3 regions of the Streptomyces sp. NPDC107522 genome follow, and region 2 is predicted to be linked to each of the others. Evidence: riboswitches for the same ligand, from Rfam matches in the RefSeq annotation. Region 2 holds a riboswitch; each other region holds the start of a gene.
What was found. A riboswitch is a leader RNA that binds a small molecule or an ion and turns the genes downstream of it on or off. The one in region 2 is predicted to bind cobalamin.
Positions count from the first base shown of each region.

Region 1: it holds a riboswitch for cobalamin, as region 2 does, so the genes downstream of both, ACZ7L6_RS01005 (energy-coupling factor ABC transporter permease) here and ACZ7L6_RS19210 (prenyltransferase/squalene oxidase repeat-containing protein) in region 2, are expected to answer to the same signal.
Region 3: it holds a riboswitch for cobalamin, as region 2 does, so the genes downstream of both, ACZ7L6_RS11045 (ribonucleoside-diphosphate reductase subunit alpha) here and ACZ7L6_RS19210 (prenyltransferase/squalene oxidase repeat-containing protein) in region 2, are expected to answer to the same signal.

Region 1 is NZ_JBVKAU010000001.1:229,090-236,176, reverse strand. It holds gene ACZ7L6_RS01025 (helix-turn-helix transcriptional regulator) at 1-313, shown strand, start outside; gene ACZ7L6_RS01020 (hypothetical protein) at 555-908, shown strand; gene ACZ7L6_RS01015 (RNA polymerase sigma factor) at 1,052-1,609, shown strand; gene ACZ7L6_RS01010 (hypothetical protein) at 1,606-2,340, shown strand; cobalamin riboswitch at 2,455-2,638, shown strand; gene ACZ7L6_RS01005 (energy-coupling factor ABC transporter permease) at 2,669-3,370, shown strand; gene ACZ7L6_RS01000 (energy-coupling factor ABC transporter substrate-binding protein) at 3,367-3,768, shown strand; gene cbiQ (cobalt ECF transporter T component CbiQ) at 3,775-4,524, shown strand; gene ACZ7L6_RS00990 (energy-coupling factor ABC transporter ATP-binding protein) at 4,521-5,375, shown strand; gene rox (rifampin monooxygenase) at 5,523-6,950, shown strand; gene ACZ7L6_RS00980 (APC family permease) at 7,057-7,087, shown strand, end outside.
Region 2 is NZ_JBVKAU010000005.1:446,429-453,515, forward strand. It holds gene ACZ7L6_RS19190 (ECF transporter S component) at 1-594, opposite strand, end outside; gene ACZ7L6_RS19195 (ABC transporter ATP-binding protein) at 591-2,276, opposite strand; gene ACZ7L6_RS19200 (CbiQ family ECF transporter T component) at 2,273-3,346, opposite strand; gene ACZ7L6_RS19205 (SCO2322 family protein) at 3,460-4,095, opposite strand; gene ACZ7L6_RS19210 (prenyltransferase/squalene oxidase repeat-containing protein) at 4,092-5,318, opposite strand; cobalamin riboswitch at 5,430-5,571, opposite strand; gene ACZ7L6_RS19215 (phosphotransferase) at 5,607-6,272, shown strand; gene ACZ7L6_RS19220 (nuclear transport factor 2 family protein) at 6,312-6,800, opposite strand; gene ACZ7L6_RS19225 (MBL fold metallo-hydrolase) at 6,843-7,087, opposite strand, start outside.
Region 3 is NZ_JBVKAU010000003.1:220,055-227,141, reverse strand. It holds gene ACZ7L6_RS11055 (hypothetical protein) at 1-223, shown strand, start outside; gene ACZ7L6_RS11050 (ribonucleotide-diphosphate reductase subunit beta) at 231-1,238, opposite strand; gene ACZ7L6_RS11045 (ribonucleoside-diphosphate reductase subunit alpha) at 1,238-3,619, opposite strand; cobalamin riboswitch at 3,746-3,920, opposite strand; gene ACZ7L6_RS11040 (GNAT family N-acetyltransferase) at 3,938-4,444, opposite strand; gene ACZ7L6_RS11035 (NACHT domain-containing protein) at 4,588-7,087, shown strand, end outside.

The DNA.
Region 1 (7,087 bases), on a different contig from region 2:
GGCCCCCGCCGCCGATGTCACCGCGTTCCTGGAGGCCTTCGGCTTCGATCCGGAGGACGGCGGGGACGGGCGGACCGTGCTGCACAACTGCCCCTTCCATCCCGTCGCCGCCCAGGCACCGGAGCTGGTCTGCGGCATGAACCACGCCTTCCTGTGCGGCTACCTGGCCGCCACGGGCGACCGGGACACCACGGCCGTCCTGGCGCCCCACCCCGGCGCCTGCTGCGTCGAACTCCGCGCCGGCCGTCCCGGCACGGAGGGCGGCGAACCGGCCGGGGGCACGGACACGACCTGCGCCCGCGACGCCTCGTAGGGCGCAGGGCCGGAAGGCCTCGCTGCACACCGGACCAGAAGCGTGGGCTCGACCCGCGCCGTCCTCAAATGTGCCACCGCACCCGAACATTTGGGTAAGTGCCCGAATAGGCGGCCATATTTGGGGCGCCGGGTATTGAGGTGTAACGCGGACACGCGAGCAGGACGCAGAGCTGAAGAGGAGCGGATAAACCCCCCGAGTGGCCGCTTCGAAACGACACCTCGTCAGATCGGAATTGCTCGTGAGTCACACGGACCCGGTTTCCGGATATCCCGCCCACAACCAGCCCTCGGACCCGGACCGCTTCGTACGCCGCCAGGCCACCGGGCGGCGCGCGGCGCTGACGGTCTGCACGATCGCCGACACCGCGGCAGGCCTACTGGTTTTGTGGATCCTGCTGTTCCTGCTCGACGCGAACCAGGCGAACGTGTTCGTCACGTTCGTGCAGGGAACGGCGGACTGGCTGGCCTGGTGGTCCCAGGACATTTTCACGATGGACACAGAGGGCCTACGCGTCGTCCTCAATTATGGACTTCCCGCAGTCATGTATTTGCTGATCGGTCACGGAATCGCAGCCCGACTCAACCGGGCCTGACTTCACTGGATCGACCGTGAAACACAGCCCCACCGATTCTCTGAGAAGCGGCCCGGCGCTCATGAAACGTGCCGTACGCTCCGGGGCGTTGGCCGGCCAGTGGGACGCGACCGGCTGTGGGGCGAGGAGAGGTTGCTGCGCACATGGCGGCCGACGAGGTGACGTTGGGCAGTGCGGTGGCCCGGGCCCAGGACGGTGACGAAGCCGCGTTCGCCGCGCTGTACCGGCTGGTCCGGCCGGGCCTGCTCGGCTACCTGCGCGGGATCGCGGGCGAGGACGCCGAGGCCATCGCCGTCGCCACCTGGCAGGAGATCGCCCGCGAGCTGCCACGGTTTCGCGGCGACGGTCATGGATTCCGCGGCTGGACGGCGAGCATCGCCCGACGCCACGCGCTCGATCACCTCCGGAAGCGGGGCACATCGCCCCGCGGAGCGACACCGTCCGCCGAGACCCTCCCGGCCCTCCTCGCCCGTCTGCCCCGCAGCCAGGCCGAGGCGGTCCTGCTGCGCCACGCCTTACACCTCGACGAGCCCGCGGCCGCCAGAGTGATGGGCAGACCCCGCGCCGTCGTACGGATTCTGGCCCGCCGCGGTCTGAAGAGCCTGGCCCGGGAGTCGGGTCCGCGCGAGGTGACACATGAGGTCGCGCGGACGCTGGGAGAACCGAGATGGGCACCGATCGAAACGGAGGCCAACCGTTGAGCGGCGAGGCTCACGAACCCGGAGCCGCCTCGCGCCCGGCAGCACCCCACGCCCACCCCGCGAGCGACCTCGACGACGCGTCCGCCCCGGACAGGACGGCGGAACGGATCGGCGAGGCCCTGCGGGAGCAGGACCTGGACGCCACCGCCGAGCAGGCGGCCGTCGCTGCGTTCCGCAGCGCGCGCACGGCAGGCGAACAGGACCTGCGCACCCGGCGCCGGGACGACTGGCGCCCGAAACCCCCCAAGCGGCGCTGGGCACGCGGCGGAGCCGTCGCCGTCGCCGCGAGTGCGCTGCTGGGCGGCATCGCCTTCGCCTCCATCGGCGTGGTGGACACACCGCGGGCCGGCACCCCTGGCCCCGGCGGTACGGCCACCCATCACAGCACCCGCGGCCCGGCGGCAGCCGCTGACGGCGAACAGCCCACCCCTCCCGCCGAGTCGGGCACGACACCGACCACGCCCTCCCGGCACCCCGACACGGCCAAGAACGTCGAAGCGCACTGCCGCTCCTACGAGAAGATCAAGAGCCGTGGGCACGCCCCGAACGCCACGGCATGGCAGCGCCTCGTCCGGGCCGCGGGCGGGGAAGAGCATGTGGCGGCCTACTGCGCCCGGTTGACCGGTTCGGAACCGGAAGCCGAGGCCGATCCGGAGCCGACCAGGACGAAAAAGACACCGAAAGGCCAGGTCAAGAACAAGTCCTCGAAGGGGCCTTCCAAGCCGGGCTAGGCAACGCCCGAGCCAAGCCACACAAGCGGCGCTCCCGCCGAGCCCCTCATCTCGAAGCAGGTGAACGCCCCCTTCGCGCCCCCAGGCGCGCTTGTCAGCCGACCTGTGCGGGCACTACTGTCACCACGCCTTGGTGAACGGGAAATCCGGTGTGATGCCGGTGCGGCCCTCGCCACTGTGAATCGGGAAGTCCGGCTCCGGCCCTCACGGGCAGCCACTGGGTCCTAGGGCCCGGGAAGGCGGGGCACGGGCGGTGGTACCCGTCAGCCAGGAGACCGGCCAAGGCGCGTCAACCATCCACGAGGTGCTGGAGAGGGTCTGCTGAGCCATGCACATAGCCGAGGGTTTTCTGCCTCCGGCGCACGCGGTCGCCTGGGGCGTCGCGTCCGCGCCCTTCGTCGTCCACGGAGTCCGCTCCCTCACCCGTGAGGTCAGGGAGCACCCGGAGAGCACGCTGCTCCTCGGCGCCTCCGGAGCCTTCACCTTCGTCCTCTCCGCGCTGAAGCTGCCCTCGGTGACCGGAAGTTGCTCCCACCCCACCGGCACCGGCCTTGGCGCCATCCTGTTCCGGCCACCGATCATGGCGGTCCTGGGCACCATCACCCTGCTCTTCCAGGCGCTGCTGCTCGCGCACGGCGGCCTGACCACGCTCGGCGCCAACGTGTTCTCGATGGCGATAGTCGGGCCCTGGGCCGGATACGGCATCTACCGGCTGCTGCGGCGGTACGACGTGCCGCTGATGGTCGCCGTCTTCTCCGGGGCGTTCGTCGCCGACCTGTCCACCTACTGCGTCACCAGCGTCCAGCTGGCGCTCGCCTTTCCCGACCCGAGCAGCGGATTCCTGGGCGCGCTCGGCAAGTTCGGCTCCATCTTCGCCGTCACCCAGCTCCCGCTCGCAGTGAGCGAGGGACTGCTGACGGTGCTCGTGATGCGGCTGCTGGTGCAGTCAAGCAGGGGCGAACTGACCCGGTTGGGCGTGCTCCTCGCCAAGAAGCAGTCCCGCGCCGAGACCGAGGCGGTGGCCCGATGAGCAGGAACACGAAGATCAACATCCTGCTGCTGCTCGTCGTCGCCGCGCTCGCCGTGCTGCCGCTCGCTCTCGGCCTCGGCGACCACAAGGAGGAGCCGTTCACGGGCTCCGACGGCGAGGCGGAGACCGCGATCACCGAGATCGAACCGGACTACGAGCCGTGGTTCTCGCCGCTGTACGAGCCGCCGTCCGGCGAGATCGAGTCGGCTCTGTTCTCCCTCCAGGCGGCCCTCGGCGCCGGTGTCCTCGCCTACTACTTCGGCCTGCACCGCGGACGACGGCAGGGCGAGCAGCGAGCGCTGGAACGGGAACGGGAGTCCAAGAGCGTGCCCAGCGGGACGGCCGGGAGCGTGCCCAGTGGGACCACCGGGAAGTCTCCCGCCGAACAACAGGACTGAGCCCGCGTGCTGCCGATCGACGCGGCGGCGCACAGCAGTCGCTGGCGCCGCCGTCACCCCGTGGACAAGGCCGTGCTCGGGCTCGGCCTCACCGTGCTCGCGATCTCGCTGCCACCGTGGCCGGGAGCCGCACTGGTCCTGGTCACCGCCCTGACCGTGCTGCTGGGACCGGCGGGCGTGCCCGGCCGCCGGCTGTGGCGCGCCTACCGCGTGCCGCTGGGCTTCTGCGTGACCGGTGCGGCCACGCTGCTGGTCCAGGTCGGCGGGCCGGAGGGCTTCGTCTCGCTCGCCGACGAGGGTCCACTGCGGGCCGGTGAGCTGCTGCTGCGCACCTCGGCCGCCTCCCTCGGAGTGCTGCTGTTCGCCTTCACCACCCCGATGTCCGACCTGCTGCCCCGCCTCGTGAAGGCCGGCGTGCCCGCGGCTGTCGTCGACGTCGCCCTGGTGACGTACCGCATGAGCTTCCTGCTCCTGGATTCCCTGCGGCGCATCCGGGACGCCCAGGCCGCCCGCCTCGGGCACACCGGCCGGGCCGCGGAGTGGCGCTCCCTGGCCGGGCTCGGCGCCACCGCGTTCATCCGGGCCTTCGACCGGGCGGCCCGGCTCCAGGCCGGCCTCGCCGGGCGCGGCTACGACGGCACCCTGCGCGTCCTGGTGCCCGAGGCCCGGGTCTCCGTCCGCTTCACGGCCGCGAGTTGCGCACTTCTCATCGCGCTGGCCGCCCTCACCCTCGTACTGGAAAGGGCCCTGCCATGAGCGAGCCCACCTCCCTGGTCGCCCTGCGGGGCACGTCCTACGCCTACGAGGACGGCCCTCTCGTCCTCAGCGACCTCGACTTCGACGTGCACGAGGGGAGCGCACTGGCGCTGCTCGGGCGCAACGGCACCGGCAAGACCACGCTGATGCGGCTGCTCAGCGGCGGGCTGCGGCCGGACAGCGGCCGGCTCACGGTGGAGGGTTCGCCGGTCAGGTACGACCGCAAGGGGCTGACCCGGCTGCGGACGACCGTCCAGCTGGTGGTGCAGGACCCCGACGACCAGCTCTTCGCCGCGTCCGTCGCCCAGGACGTCTCCTTCGGCCCGCTGAACCTCGGCCTGCCCGACGCCGAGGTGCGCGCCCGGGTCGACGAGGCGCTCGCCGCCCTGGACATCTCGGCACTGGCCGACCGGCCCACTCATCTGCTGTCGTACGGGCAGCGCAAGCGCACGGCCATCGCGGGCGCCGTCGCGATGCGGCCCCGTGTGCTGATCCTGGACGAACCGACCGCCGGGCTCGACCCGGACGGTCAGGAACGCCTGCTCACCATCCTCGAAGGGCTGCGCACGTCCGGCACGACGGTGGTGATGGCCACGCACGATGTCGACCTGGCCCTGCGCTGGGCGGACGAGGCGGCGCTCCTCACCCCGTCCGGGGTGCGCACCGGCCCCGCGGCCGCGATGTTGTCCCGCACCGACCTGCTGCAGCAGGCGGGGCTGCGGCTGCCCTGGGGCATCGCCGCGACCCAACTGCTCCGCGCGCACGGCCTGTTGGACGACACGGCACCCGGTCCGCGGGATCCGGCCGAGCTGGCCGCCCTGGCGGCGGCGCACACGGCGGCCGAAGGCTGACGTACCGCGTACCGCCGCTACCGCTGAAAAAGACAAAGGCAAGGAGGTCACCCACTCCTTGCCACTCTCAACGTATAGCGCACTGGGGGCCTTGCGGCAAGGCCCCCGTCCTCCTGCAGAATCTCCCGCCGAGGACAGGGGGTTGTGATGATCGACGTGATCATTGCCGGTGGCGGACCGACCGGCCTGATGCTGGCCTGCGAGCTGCGGCTGCACGGCGTGCACGTGGTCGTGCTGGAGAAGGAGGCGGAGCCGACCAAGGTGGTCCGCTCGCTCGGGCTGCATGTGCGCAGCATCGAGGTGATGGCCCAGCGCGGTCTGCTGGAGCGGTTCCTCGCGCACGGCAGGCAGTACCCGGTGGGCGGTTTCTTCGCCGGGATCGAGAAGCCCTCGCCGGTCCGGCTGGACAGCGCGCACGCGTACGTCCTCGGGATCCCGCAGCCCACCACCGATCGCCTGCTGGCCGAGCACGCCGCCGAGGTCGGCGTGGAGATCCGGCGCGGTTGCGAGCTGGTCGGGCTGAGCCGGGACGAGGACGGGGTGACCGCCGAGCTGGCAGACGGCACGCGGCTGCGCTCGCGCTACCTGGTCGGCTGCGACGGCGGCCGCAGCACGGTGCGCAGGCTGCTCGGCGTCGGCTTCCCCGGTGAGCCCAGCAGGGTCGAGACGCTGCTGGGTGAGATGGAGGTGACCGAGGATCCGGCGACGGTCGCCGCCGTCGTCGGGGAGGTCCGCAAGACCCAGAAGAGGTTCGGTCTCGGGCCCCTCGGGGACGGGGTGTACCGCGTCATCGTGCCTGCCGAGGGGGTGGCCGAGGACCGTGCGGTCCCGCCGGCCTTCGAGGAGTTCAAGCAGCAGTTGCGGGCGTACGCCGGCACCGACTTCGGCGTGCACTCACCGCGCTGGCTGTCCCGGTTCGGCGACGCCACTCGCCAGGCCGAGCGCTATCGGGTCGGCCGGGTGCTGCTGGCCGGCGACGCGGCGCACATCCACCCACCGACCGGTGGGCAGGGCCTCAACCTCGGCATCCAGGACGCGTTCAACCTCGGCTGGAAACTGGCCGCCGAGGTGAATGGCTGGGCACCGGCGGGGCTGCTGGACAGCTACGAGACCGAGCGGCACCCGGTGGCCGCCGACGTGCTGGACAACACCCGCGCGCAGATGGAGCTGATGTCCACCGAGCCGGGTCCGCAGGCGGTGCGCCGGCTGGTGTCGGAACTGATGGACTTCGAGGACGTGCACCGGTACCTGATCGAGAAGATCACCGCGATCGGGATCCGCTACGACTTCGGCGAGGGCCATGACCTGCTCGGCCGGCGACTGCGGGACGTGGCGCTGAAACGGGGGCGCCTGTACGAGCTGATGCACGGCGGCCGTGGACTGCTGCTCGACCGGACCGGCCGCCTCTCGGTGACGGGCTGGGCGGACCGGGTCGACCACGTCGTCGATGCCGGCGACGAACTGGACGTGCCGGCGGTGCTGCTGCGACCGGACGGGCATGTGGCGTGGGTCGGCGAGGATCAGCAGGACCTGCTCGGCACGCTGCGCAGGTGGTTCGGCGCTGCGGTCGGCTGAGCGCGCGGTGGCACACGGGTGATGCGTTCCGCGGCCGGAGAGCTGACACCCGAGCAGCCCCAGGGCTCCCTGTTGGATGAGGTCACCACGACCGAAGCGAGGGAGCATGGCCGACGGCACCCCGGACACCCGCCCGC
Region 2 (7,087 bases):
CTGCATGTTCATCACCGTGCCGTAGGCGAACGCGGCGAAGAAGCCGTAGCCGGCCAGCAGGACCAGCTCACCGCGCCCCCGCAGACGGTCCGGGCCCGGCAGCAGCCCGGCGCCCATCGTGAACCAGCCCATCGACAGCATCTGGAACGGCATCCACGGCCCCACGCCGCCCGTGAGCAGGGCGGAGGCGAACATCGTCACCGCGCCGAGGACGAACCCGAAGCCCGGGCCGAGAACCCGGCCGCTGAGCACCATCAGGAAGAACATCGGCTCGATGCCGGCCGTCCCGGCGCCGAGCGGGCGCAGGGCGGCGCCGGTCGCCGCCAGCACGCCCAGCATCGCCACCGCCTTCGGGCCGAGCCCGGACTCGGAGATCGTCGCGGCGACGACGGCGACCAGCAGGAGCAGCAGGCACGTGAACAGCCACGGGGCGTCCTGCGCATGGGCGCTCACCTGCGCCTCGGGCGGGGCGAGGAAGGGCCAGCCGAGCGCGGCGACGCCGACCGCGCTGACCAGGAGGAGGGCGGCGACGGAGCGGGGTCCCAGACGGACGGCTCGGGCCTGGGGAGCACGGGGAGTGGAGCGGTCGGTCATGCCAGGGCCTTCCTCACCTCGGCGACCGTGAGCCACTTCTGCGGGGCCAGGATCTTGGCCACCTGCGGGGCGAAGGAGGGCGAGGCGACCACCACGTCCGCCGCTGGGCCGTCCGCTATCACCTCACCGTCGGCGAGGAGCACGACCCGGTGGGCGAGTTCCGCGGTCAGCTCCACGTCATGCGTCGCCAGCACGATGGCGTGCCCCTGCGCGGCGAGGTCGCGCAGCAATGTGACGAGGCGGGCCTTCGCCGCGTAGTCCAGGCCGCGGGTCGGTTCGTCGAGGAGGAGGAGAGGAGGGCGGGCGGTCAGGACGATGGCCAGCGCGAGCGTCAGACGCTGGCCCTCGGAGAGGTCGCGGGGGTGGGTGTCGTCGGGGACGTCCGGGAGGAGCGCGGAGACGAGGGCGCGGCAGGTGCCGGGTGCTGCGTCGGCGTCGGCGTCGGCGGTTGTGCACTCGGCGGCGACCGTGTCCGCGTACAGGAGGTCGCGGGGTTCCTGGGGGACGAGGCCGACGGCTCCGCCGAGGGTGACCGAGCCGGCGGAGGGTTTGATGAGGCCGACCAGGGTGTTGAGGAGGGTGGATTTTCCGGCGCCGTTGCGGCCCATGACGGCGACGATCTCTCCGAGGGTGACGGTGAGGTCGATGCGGTGGAGGGCGCGGATGTGGTCGCGGGTTATGGCGAGGGCTCGTACTTGGGCTGCATGTGTGGTTGTTGGGGCGGTGGGGGTGCGCCTGCGTCGGAACCATCGGCGGTGGGTGGGTGTTTCGCCCAATAGCGCGGGGGGTGTTGATCGTTGGCGGCTGAGGGTTCGTTGTGGTTGATCGCGCAGTTCCCCGCGCCCCTTGAGGGCGAGGCCCTCCCGCTCCTTGAGCTGTTCCCGCAGGTCCGCTGCACACCGCCGCGCGTCCCGGACCGTCAGAGGCAGGGGGGACCAGCCTGCCAGGCGGCCGAGGTCTACGACCGGGGGATACACCGGGGACACGGCCATCACCTCCGCCGGGGTGCCGAGGATCGGGGCCGCGCCCGGGGACGGGAGCAGGGCGACCTGGTCGGCGTACTGGATGACTCGTTCCAGGCGGTGTTCGGCCATCAGGATGGTGGTGCCCAGGTCGTGGACCAGGCGTTGGAGGACCGCCAGGACCTCTTCGGCGGCGGCCGGGTCCAGGGCTGACGTCGGTTCGTCGAGGACCAGGACGCTGGGGTGCGGGGTGAGGACGGAGCCGATCGCCACGCGCTGCTGCTGGCCGCCGGAGAGGGTGGCGATGGGGCGGTTGCGGAGGTCGGTGAGGCCGAGGAGGTCCAGGGTCTCCTCGACCCGGCGGCGCATGACGTCGGGGACGAGGCCCAGTGACTCCATGCCGTAGGCCAGTTCGTCCTCGACGGTGTCGGTCACGAAGTGGGAGAGGGGGTCCTGGCCCACCGTGCCCACCACGTCCGCGAGTTCGCGGGGCTTGTGGGTGCGCGTGTCCCGGCCGGCCACCGTGACGCGGCCGCGCAGGGTGCCTCCGGTGAAGTGCGGGACGAGTCCGCTCACCGCGCCGAGGACGGTGGACTTGCCGACGCCGGACGGGCCGACGAGGAGGACCAGTTCGCCTTCCGGGACCTCGAAGTCGACGCACTGGACGGTGGGTTCGGGGGCGCCGTCGTAGGTCACCGACATGTTCTCGAAGCGGATCACGACGGCTCCTTGGGGGCGGCGGGACTGCGGGGTGCGGGGCTGACGAAGGCCGGGAGCAGGCCGAGTAGGACGGCCGCCGCGGGCCACAGGGGGAGGGTGGGGACCTCGAGGGGGATCACGCCGGGGTGCAGGGCCGCCGGGTCGCGGGTCGCGGCGAGGGTCAGCAGGGCGGCGACCGCCGCGCCGGAACCGGCGACCAGCCAGGCGCGGGCGTCCCAGCGGTCCGGGCGGTAACGGGTGCGCAGGGTGCGGCGACCGCCGAGGCGGAGCCCTGCCAGGGCGGCGGCGACTCCGATGAGGAGGGCCGGGACGCCGTACGTGCCGCCTTCGGCGGTGAGGAGGCCGTACGTCCCCGCGCAGACGCCCAGCAGGCCGCCGAGGGTGAGCGCGGTGGTCGTACGGCGGACGCGGGGCGGGACGTCGGCGGTACGGCCGTAGCCGCGGGCGTCCATCGCGGCGGCGAGCGCGACGGAGCGTTCCAACGCGCCCTCCAGGACCGGGAGCCCGACGTGCAGCAGGCCGCGGATGCCGGTGTGGGGGCGGCCGCGCAGGCGGCGGGCGGCGCGCAGACGCTGGACGTCGGCGATCAGGTGGGGAGCGTAGGTGAGGGCGACCACCACCGCCACGCCCATTTCGTAGAGGGCGCCGGGGAGGGACTTGAGGAGGCGGGTCGGGCCGGCGAGGGAGTTCGCCGCGCCTACGCAGATGAGGAGGGTGGCGAGTCTCAGACCGTCGTAGAGGGCGCTGAGGAGGGTCTCGGCGGTGACCTTGCCGCCCAGGCGGATGCCCTGGGCCCAGTGGGGAAGCGGGAGTTCGGGGAGGGTGACGATCACGTGGGTGCCGGGGAGGGGGGAGCCGAGGGCGGTGGCGAAGAGGAGGCGGATGAGGAGGACGGCGAGGGCGAGTTTGACGAAGGCGGTGTAGGAGCGGGCTGTGGGGGTGTCGGGGCGGCAGGTGGCTACTACGTAGGCGGAGGTTGCTATGAGGAGGGTGAGGAGGAGGGGGTTGGTGGTGCGGGTTGCGGCGGTGCCGAGGGACAGGGACCAGAGCCACCAGGCACCGGGGTGCAGCTGTGGGCGGGGGGTTGGGACGCTTGCCTGCGCCGGCCGGGTGCCGCCCCTCTTAGGGACGGGCGCCGCCCCAGCGGCACGACTGCCCGCAGGCTGGGTGGCTCCGCCTGCCGTCACGCTCGCCGCCGTCGTGCCTGCCACAGCGCTGCCGTTCCCAACACGGCCACTACGGCGATCCCCGCGACCAGGCCCAGCGACGGGCCGCCGTCCGACTCGTCCGTCTTCTCGGTGGCCGTCGGTTTCTTCGCCCCCGACACCTGCTCCCCGCACCCCTTCTCCGGGTACCCCGCGATCGCGCACAACAGGGCGTTCGTGTCGTACCGCAGCGGCCTGGCCACGGAGGCGAGCGCTTCCGCGGTTGTCGCGTCGGCGGTCACCCGCGCGCATGCCGTACGTCGAGCCGGTGGCGTCTCGCCCGACGGGGCGTCAGCCGGCGTACCGAAGTCGATGACGAGAGCAACCCGCTTCTTGCCGTCCTGGGGCGGAGTCCTCGCGCAGATCACCTCGAACACCGCCGCGCCCCTCGGGCGGGCCGCGTCCTTGGAGTCCTCGCTCACCGCGAAGCGGAAGCCCTGGACGTCGCCGTCGGAGGGGCGGGCGGTGGAGGGGCCCTGGGTGGCGTAGGTCCAGGTGTCGCCGTCGCGGTCCCAGAAGGACCAGTAGCGGTAGCCGGTCGCCTGGGCGGCCTGGGCCGCGCCGGTCAGGAGGACCAGCGCGGCCAGGAGCGGGGCGAGCGCGCGGCGTATCACTGCCGTCCGCCCTTGTTGCGGCCGCTCAGCAGGAAGCCGATGCCGATGCCCACGACCAGGAAGATGCCGACGTACCACCACACGCCGAAGGGGCTGTCCTCGTCCTCCTCCTTCTCGTCCGCGGCCTTGTCCGCCGCCTTGTGGGGTGCCGGGCCCGTCGCGTTGAGCTGCTCGACCAGGTCCGTGCCGGCGAAGTCCCGGGGGTCGGCGCCCGCCGCGTCGGCGGCGAGGATCAGCTGGGCGTAGGCTGCCGGGCCGCTCTGCTTCGCCCAGGACGCGGCGTTCTTCTCCAACCACTCCAGGGGCTTCTGGGCCGCCGCCTCACCACCCTGTACGGCGAGTGCGACGACCGCGTCCGCGGTGTTGCCGTAGTCGGGCTGGTCCTCGGCGCCGGCGAGGGCGGACGTGAGGTGGCCGTCCTTGGCGAGTTCCTTGCCGAGGTACGCGGCGCCGTTGGCCGCTGCCTGCTCCGGGGTGAGGCGGGAGCCGTCGGCGCAGGCGGCCTCCGCCTTGTCGCCCGCCTTCGCCGTCAGCATGCCCTGGCCCAACGCGCCGACGACGGCCGCCGCCGTCGCATCCGCGTTGGCCGACAACTTGCCCTTCTTGTCCGGCTGGTAGGCGAAGGCGCCGCCACCGTCCTCACCGCAGGGGAGGGCGAGGGACACCAGGGCGTCGTACGGCGACTTGCCCCCCTTGCGTACGTCGCCCGGCTTCTCACCGACGGCCGCGAGCGCACCGATCACCACGGAGGTCGAGTTCGCGTCACTCGCGCCGCCCGCCGCGTACCCCCACCCTCCGTCCTTGTTCTGCACGGACTTCAGCCAGGCCACCGCCTTGCCGGTCACGGCGTCGTGTCCGCCGAGCGCGGCGAGGGCCTGGACGGCGGCGGCCGTGTTGTTGGTGTCGACCATGGTCTTCGCGTCGCAGGCCTTCGAGGTGTCGGCGCGGAACGCGGCGAATGCCCCGCTGGCGCACTGCTGCCCGGTGAGCCAGTCCACGGCCTTCGCCGCCGGCTTCACGCCCACCGTGTCCTGGGCGAGCAGCGCGAGGGACTGGCGCCAGACACCGTCGTACGTCGGGTCGGTCGTGCCGTACAGCCCGGCGGGGAGCGCGACGGACGGTGACGCGGACGGGGACGAGTCGGCGGCGACTGCGGGCGTGGCAGTGGCCGTGCCGATCACGGTGACGGCGGCCAGGGCCGCGGCGCTGCGGCGGACGTACATGATCGGCGGGTGCCCTTCCCTAGGGGAACCGGGCAGCACAGGGGAGACCCCGGGCGGCTCGGCTCCGTACCTCGACGGTGCCGTGCGCCGGCCGGTTGCCGGTGCACGTGAGCCGGTCACAAGACCCGTGCGGGGCGATCCGGCTTGCCACTGGGTGGCTCACGGTTGCGGGTCAGCGCCGGATTTGCACCGGCTTCCCCCCGTACGGGTGTGATGACGACGCCGACACTCTACCCGGCCGTAACCGAACCCCTGAGGGCCGCCTGGGCGGGCGGGTAGGTTCGGGCCATGGCTGAGGGGACCGTGGGGAGACTGCTCGGGTCGGGGCGTACCGCGGACGTGTACGAACTCGACGAGGCGTGGGTGGTGCGCCGCTTCCGGGACGGGTACGGGGATGGGCCGGCCGAGGGCGCGGTGATGGCGCACGTGCGCGAACACGGCTATCCGGCGCCGCGGGTGCGGCTCGCCGACTCCTCGCGGACCGATCTGGTGATGCAGCGGCTGTCGGGGCCGACGATGCTGCGGGCGCTGGCCGAGGGGGAGATGGGCGCGGACGAGGCGGGCGGCATCCTCGCCCGCCTGCTGCGGCAACTGCACCGCGTCCCCGCACACCGGTCTCAGGGCTCGGTGCTGCACCTGGACCTGCATCCCGACAACGTCATCCTCACGCCCGACGGCCCCTACGTGATCGACTGGGACAACGCACGGGACGGCGACCCCGCCCTGGACTGGGGCTCCTCCGCGGTGATCCTCGCCCAGGTCGCCGTGGACGACGGACCCTTCGCCGAACCTGCCCGACCCCTCCTGGCCGCCTTGCTCGCCGACCCGTGCGACCTCACCGAGGCCGGCCTGGCGCAGGCGCTGCGGCGCCGCGCGGAGAATCCGACGATGACTCGGCGTGAGGTCGAACTCCTCGGTGACGCCGGGGAGTTGATCCGTACGTTCATGCGCTAGTGGACGCGAGTGGAGGCGGGCACCGGTCCGCGGAATAGCTCAGCTGTCGACCCTCGGCATGGGGCCGCCGAACGGCAGGTGCAGGGTGCGGGAGGCCAGCAGCCACTGACCGGCGATGCGACGGAAGGTGTCCTCGATGGGGGTCCCCCCGCTCGAGCGAAGTCGAGAGTGGGGGAGGCCGACCTGGACCGGCGGGCCGGCCGGCACCATGCCGCCCGTCCAGCCTTCGACGCGGTACGTCGTGAAGTACGACGTGGCCTCGGCCGTGTCCGGGGAGGTCACCGTGACGCGGATGTTGGACATGATCCGCCGCGAGAGTTTGTCCGCCGGCCGTGCGCCGAAGTACGTCCGCAGTGCCTTCCGTCCCTCGGAACGCCGACCGTCTCCCGGAGGAGGCCACTCCCACCGGCCGTCCTCGGTGAACAGGTCGGCGACGGAGGCCGGTTCGCCGAGGTCGAGGCGGTGGACGAAGTCGAGGATCAGGCGCTCGCAGGCACGTTCGGCGAGGAGTTGCTCCATGGGGTCCATGAGGCCGTTGGTACCAGCCGGGAGCGCAGCGGCACGATCGAATTACACCGCCACGTATGTCACCGGCTCACTCCCCGCCACCGCCTCCGCCCGCCCCAGCTTCACCAGCTGCCGCAGATGCGACTCGGCCTCGGCGATCGCGATGTTCCGTGAGCCGTAGGGGATCTGGTCCCAGGTCCGGTTCCATTCCATGCGTTCGGCCAGCTGCCAGGGGGTGAGGGGCTCGGACAGCAACGCCAGCAGTCCGGTGAGGCGTTCCTCGTGGTGGGTCAGCAACTGCCGTACGC
Region 3 (7,087 bases), on a different contig from region 2:
GAACCTGGAGTACCACGGGTACACCGGGCAGCCGGTCAAGCTGCAGTTCCGGCCCGCCGGGGGCGCCCACTACAGCACGGTGAAGACCGTGACGACGGGCACCCACGGCAAGCTCAGCACCAAGGTCACCGTCACCTCGGCGGGCAGCTGGCGCTGGTACTTCCCCGGCACGACGACGACCGCGCGGGTCGTGTCGGCCGGGGACGCGGTGGCGTTGAAGTAGCCGCGGGCTAGAAGTCCTCGTCCAGGTCGACCGTGCCCTCCACGGCGACCTGGTACGCCGACGGGCGCCGCTCGAAGAAGTTGGTGAGTTCCTGAACGCCCTGCAGCTCCATGAAGGAGAAGGGGTTCTCGGAGCCGTACACCGGAGCGAAGCCGAGGCGCGTCAGGCGCTGGTCGGCGACACACTCCAGGTACTGCCGCATCGAGTCGGTGTTCATGCCCGGGAGGCCGTCACCGCACAGGTCGCGCGCGAACTGCAGCTCGGCCTCGACGGCCTCCCTCAGCATGTCGGTGACCTGCTGCTGGAGTTGGTCGTCGAAGAGCTCCGGCTCCTCCTTGCGGACGGTGTCGACCACCTCGAACGCGAAGGACATGTGCATCGTCTCGTCGCGGAACACCCAGTTGGTGCCGGTGGCCAGACCGTGCAGCAGGCCCCGGCTGCGGAACCAGTAGACGTACGCGAAGGCGCCGTAGAAGAACAGGCCCTCGATGCACGCGGCGAAGCAGATCAGGTTGAGCAGGAAGCGGCGGCGGTCCGCCTTGGACTCCAGCCGGTCGAGCTTCTCCACCGAGTCCATCCACTTGAAGCAGAACTCGGCCTTCTCGCGGATGGAGGGGATGTTCTCCACGGCCGCGAAGGCCGCCGCGCGGTCCTCCGGGTCGGGGAGGTAGGTGTCGAGGAGGGTCAAGTAGAACTGGACGTGCACGGCCTCCTCGAAGAGCTGGCGCGACAAGTACAGGCGCGCTTCCGGGGAGTTGATGTGCTTGTACAGCGTCAGCACCAGGTTGTTCGCCACGATCGAGTCGCCCGTCGCGAAGAAGGCGACCAGGCGGCCGATGAGGTGCTGCTCGGCGGGGCTGAGCTTGGCGAGGTCGGCGACGTCCGAGTGGAGGTCGACCTCCTCGACGGTCCAGGTGTTCTTGATGGCGTCCCGGTAGCGCTCGTAGAAGTCGGGGTAGCGCATCGGGCGGAGAGTCAGCTCGAAGCCGGGGTCGAGCAGGTTCTGGTTGGACATTACTGGCAGGCCTCGCAGGACTCGGGGTTTTCCAGGGAGCAGGCGACGGCGTCGGGCTCGGCGACCTGCTGGACGGGGATGGTCTTCTCGGGCTGAGCTTGGGCTTGTGCCGCGCGGGCGATGCGGGTCGCCGGGCGCGAGCGCAGGTAGTACGTCGTCTTCAGGCCCTGCTTCCAGGCGTACGCGTACATCGAGGAGAGCTTGCCGATGGTCGGCGTCTCCATGAAGAGGTTCAGGGACTGGGACTGGTCGAGGAACGGGGTCCTCGCCGCCGCCATGTCGATCAGGCCGCGCTGCGGGATCTCCCACGCCGTGCGGTACAGGGCCCGCACGTCCGCCGGGATCCAGGCGAAGTCCTGCACCGAGCCGTTGGAGTCGCGCAGGGCCTCACGGGTGCGGGCGTCCCACACGCCCAGCTCCTTCAGGTCCTTCACCAGGTAGGAGTTGACCTGGAGGAACTCGCCGGAGAGCGTCTCGCGCTTGAACAGGTTGGAGACCTGCGGCTCGATGCACTCGTAGACGCCGGCGATGGAGGCGATGGTGGCGGTCGGCGCGATGGCGAGGAGGAGGCTGTTGCGCATGCCGACTGTCGCGATCCGCTTGCGCAGGGCCGCCCAGCGCTCCGGCCAGCTCAGCTCGGCGTCGTAGTGGTCGGGGTGCAGGACACCCTTGGCCGTACGCGTCTTCTCCCAGGCCGGCAGCGGGCCGCTGCGCTCGGCCAGGTCGGCGGACGCCTCGTACGCGGCGAGCATGATGCGCTCGGCGATGCGGGTGGAGAGCGCCTTGGCCTCGGGGGAGTCGAAGGGCAGACGCAGCTTGAAGAAGACGTCCTGCAGGCCCATCGCGCCGAGGCCCACCGGGCGCCACTTGGCGTTGGACCGGCCCGCCTGCTCGGTCGGGTAGAAGTTGATGTCGACGACACGGTCGAGGAAGGTGACGGCGGTGCGGACGGTGGCGTCCAGCCGCTCCCAGTCGATGTCGTTCCCGTCCACGAAGGCGCCGAGGTTGACCGACCCCAGGTTGCAGACCGCCGTCTCCCCGTCGTCGGTGACCTCCAGGATCTCGGTGCAGAGGTTCGAGGAGTGGACGACATGGCCGGGCAGGGCCGTCTGGTTGGCGGTGCGGTTGGCGGCGTCCTTGAAGGTCATCCAGCCGTTGCCGGTCTGCGCGAGGGTGCGCATCATGCGGCCGTACAGGTCACGGGCGGGGATGGTCTTCTTCGCGAGCCCCGCCGCCTCCGCCTTCCGGTACGCCGCGTCGAACTCCTCGCCCCACAGGTCGACCAGCTCGGGCACATCGGCCGGTGAGAAGAGGCTCCACTGCTCGTCGGCGTTGACCCGGCGCATGAACTCGTCCGGGATCCAGTGCGCGAGGTTCAGGTTGTGCGTACGGCGGGCGTCCTCACCGGTGTTGTCCCGCAGCTCCAGGAACTCCTCGATGTCGGAGTGCCAGGTCTCGAGGTAGACGGCGGCGGCACCCTTGCGCCGGCCGCCCTGGTTCACGGCGGCGACGGAGGCGTCGAGCGTCTTCAGGAACGGGACGATGCCGTTGGAGTGCCCGTTGGTGCCGCGGATCAGCGAACCCCGGCTGCGGATGCGGGAGTACGACAGCCCGATGCCGCCGGCGTGCTTCGAGAGGCGGGCGACCTGGTGGTAGCGGTCGTAGATGGAATCCAGCTCGTCCAGCGGGGAGTCGAGGAGGTAGCAGGACGACATCTGGGGGTGCCGGGTGCCGGAGTTGAAGAGCGTGGGGGAGGAGGGCAGGTAGTCGAGGCGGCTCATGAGCCCGTAGAGCGCGGCGACTTCGTCCAGGGCGCGGACGGTGTCGTCCTCGGCGAGGCCTGCGGCGACACGCAGCATGAAGTGCTGGGGCGTCTCGATGACCTTGCGGGTGAGGGGGTGCCGGAGCAGGTAGCGGCTGTGCAGGGTGCGCAGGCCGAAGTAGCCGAAGCGGTCGTCGGCGGCCGGGTCGACGAGGGCGTCCAGGCGGGCGGCGTGCAGGCGCACGAACTCGGCGGTCCGGTCGGCGATGAGGCCCTCCCGGTGCCCGACCGCGACGGACTCGGTGAAGGACGTCACGCCCTGCGAGGCGGCCTCGGCGGCGATGGAGATGGTCAGCAGCCGGGCGGCCAGCCGGGAGTAAGCGGGGTCCTCGGAGATGAGACCGGCGGCCGCCTCCGTGGCCAGCTCGCGCAACTCGGCCTCGTCGGCCCGGGCGGACCGGCCGCGCAGCGCGGCGGCGGCGACCCGGCCGGGGTCGGCGTCGGGGAGGTCGGCGGTCAGCTCGGTCAGGATCCGCAGCAGCGCGGCACCGGGACCGTCGGTCGCCGCCATTGCCGCGGACGGCACTGCTGAGGCCGGGTCTGCTGGCGCGATGGTCACGTGGGGGCTCTCCCTCGCTCGGCACGGGGGCCTCGCACGAGGGCAGGGGGCAGCACACGAGCGCACACGGCGTCGCGTCCACCGGCCCATTCCACGAGGCCCGGACGTCAGGGCACGCCGACCGGATGGCCGGGTGCACTGTCGGCAGGTCCTCGGACTGACTCCTGCGCACGACGATTCCGGGAAAAGACATGCACAAGTACACCGTTGCGGGACAGTTCCGGATTCGCACCGGATTCCCCTGCGGCGACAGCGAGCATGAGCATACATCTTGTGCTCACCCGCCACGCCACCCCCAGATGTTGTGTCGCGGTGGTTTCAGAGCGTCAACTCATAGGTGAGGAGAGTGATGTCGTCGAGGTGCGGGATCGGGTTCCAGTCCCGGTCGGGTGTGCGAGCGAAGCCCAGACGTTCGTAGATGCGGTGGGCGCCGTGCATGGTGCGCTGGGTCGACAGGACGATCCGTAGGCAGCCGTCCGTGGCCCGTGCGCGGTCGATACAGGCCCGCACGAGGGCCTCGCCGACGCCCCGGCCGCGTGCCTCCCGTGAGACCGCCAGCATGCGGATCTCCGCCTCGCCGGGGCCGGCTATGTCGGCCATGGGGCCGCCGGACGGCACGAAGGTGACGCCGCCGACGACGCGGCCGTTCTCCACGGCGACCAGCACCTCGGCGGCGGCCGTCCGCTTGGCCACGTCCCTCAGTTCGCCGAGGTACTCGTCGCTGTGCCCGAAGTCGAGCAGCCCGTCCTGGAGGTAGGCCTGCGCGGTGATCTCACCGAGGGCCTCGTACTCTCCGGGTTCCACCTGCCGGATCACGATGTCCATGGGCCCGAGTCTGCCGGACGGGGACGGCCGCGGGCCCGGGGTTTTTCGACCGGGTTGCAGGGCGGGCTGGGAGTGCTTCCATGGAGGTAGGCGTCGGCGCCCGCGGTCCCTCCGTTTCGAGAGCCCTTCTCGGAAGGAGACGCATGATGACGAGAGTCGTCCGCCGCCCGCCCGGCAAGGAGCGGCCGCGCAACGCGCCGATGGCGACGCTGGCTCCGAGGAGGGCGGGCAGCTGGGCCAGGCGCGGGTTCGTGGGCCACTGGCACTCGCTGACGATCCGTCTGGAGGCCCGCCGCGGCACGACGCGTCCCAAGAAATGGCGCAGGTGGATCTCGTACACCAACGTGGCCAGGGCGGGGTGGGTACTCGGCGCGCTCGTGGTGCTCGGTTGGGTCGGGGCGGGTGTGCACATGCTGATCGCCGACGGTCCGACGACCATCGAAAAACTGCAGGACGAACCGGGGGTCGACGCCCTCGTGCGGTTCATCGGGCCGGTACTCACCGCTTCGGTCGCCGCCGCGCTCTTCCTGTTCTGGTGGTACCGGTGGACCAAGCGGCGCTACCTCGCCAAGGCCCGGGTCGATCCCCGTCGGCTGGTGCCCACCGCCGGACCGGACACCGCCGAGATCGTCGGCCGCGAGGAGGTCGCCCAGGTCATCGCCGAACGGCTGCGGGAGCGTGACAACCGCCGGCCCTATCTGCTGGTCGGCGGCGTCGGCGTCGGCAAGACAGCCGTCCTGGTACGGCTCACCGAGCTGCTGGCCCGGCAGAACGCCGTGCCCGTGCCGATCCGGCTGCGGGACGCGACCGACGGAACCGACCTGGACTTCGAACGCATGGCCAGACAGCGCTTCGCCGACGAGGCACCGCGCGGCATCCTCGCGCGCGGCAAGACCGAGCGGGTCTGGCAGCAACTGCTCGCCGACGACAAGCCGGTCGTCATCGCCGACGGACTGGAGGAGGCCCTCCTCGGCGACGGCCTCCAGCAGAACCGGGACAACATCATCCGGCAGGCCATCGAGCGGGCCCACGAGGAGAAGCTGCCCCTCGTCATCGCCTCGCGGCCGCACAGCCCGCTGGAGAGCACCTCCGCGGCGATCGTGGAGCTGGAACCGCTCAGCGAGGAGGAGGCCCTGCGCTTCGTCCAGGCGCACGTCCCGGAGACGGACGAGCGCCGCGTGGACTGGATCGTCGAGACGGCGGAGGTGACCGAGTCACCCGTCTATCTGCAGATCGCCCGGGAACTGCACCGCCACGGAGCCCTGGAGCACGACCGGCCGGACAACGACCCGCAGCACATGAACACCCGCAGCCGGGACCGCGGCACGCTGCGGCTGTGGCTGCTTGAGACGTGGGACGAGGCGCTGTGCCAGGGCCGGCTGCGCCAGGACGTCACACTGACCCCGCAGGAGCGCCGTGACACCCTCGAAGCTGTCTCGGCCCTGGCCTGCGTGGGGCTGATCCAGGACAAGCTGGAAGTCGGCTTCGGGGAGCTGCTGAACACGGACGTCCACCCGGGTCCGGCGCGGCGCGCGCAGGCCAGGGCCGAGCACATGTGGACCAGCCGGCGCGGCTTCGACCGGTACGGCAGGCGCGGGAACGTCCTCTCCGAGTGGCACCGGCAACAGATCTGGGACGTGCTCTGCGAGCGGCTCGGCGAGGAGGAGAGAAGGCGGCTGCGCGAGGGCAACATGGACCAGTGCCGTGCCGTCCTCGCCCGCTTCGCGAGCAACGCGGACAAGCTCGCTCTGGTGGAGGGGTTCGAGCGCAAGGTCCGCTTCCCGCACAGCATCATCCAGGCCTACTTCGGCTACCGCATCCTGAACCAGCTGGGCGAGCGGGGCGCCGGAGACCTCGTCGAGCAGGCGCTGCAGCCGCCCGGCCCCAGTCGCGAACTGCTCATCGCCCTGGTGCTGTTGTCCCGCAGGCGGGCGGCGAAACTCAAGGCCCGACGGGGCGGTGTCCGCGTCGAGATGAAGAGGGAGATCGAGGAGCTGGTCCGCCAGTCACCCGTGCGGGGACACACCTTGGCCCACCGGCTCTGCAGGGCCGCGGACCGCCGCACGGACGACCCGAAGGCTCTGGATCTGTACGCGGCCGCCATGGAGATCGAGAGCGTGGAGGACGATCCGAGACTGCTCAGCGGCATCGTGGAGAGGGCGCGCGAGAGCTGGGCCGGGTTCAAGGGAGACCAGCGCACCCTCGACGACGCGAAACTGAGGCTGCTCAAGCAACTCGGAGCCGCACTGCGGAGCGTCTCCGACCGGATCGACACCACCCCGCTCTACGAGCAGCTCTTCGAGATCGGCGTACAGGAGCCCTCCTACTCCATACGCCTGGCCGCCGCCCAGGAGTTCGGCACGGGCGGCAACCCGGCGTTCGCCCTGATCCGTGCGCGGGTCGGGCTCAACTCCGACCCCGTGCAGGAGTACAACGACCGGCTCGGCGAGTTGAAGGCCTGGAAGCGGCAGGAGTACGAGCAATGGGCCGAGCGCATGGGCGTGGCACGGGCCGCCGCCCCCTCCCGGGCCAGGTCCGAGCGCATCGCCCGGTTGCAGCGAAAGCGGCGGGAACTCAACCGGGACTACCGGCAGAAACGGGTCGATCTGTTCCGGGAGTTCGTGATGCGTGCCTGGCTGATCC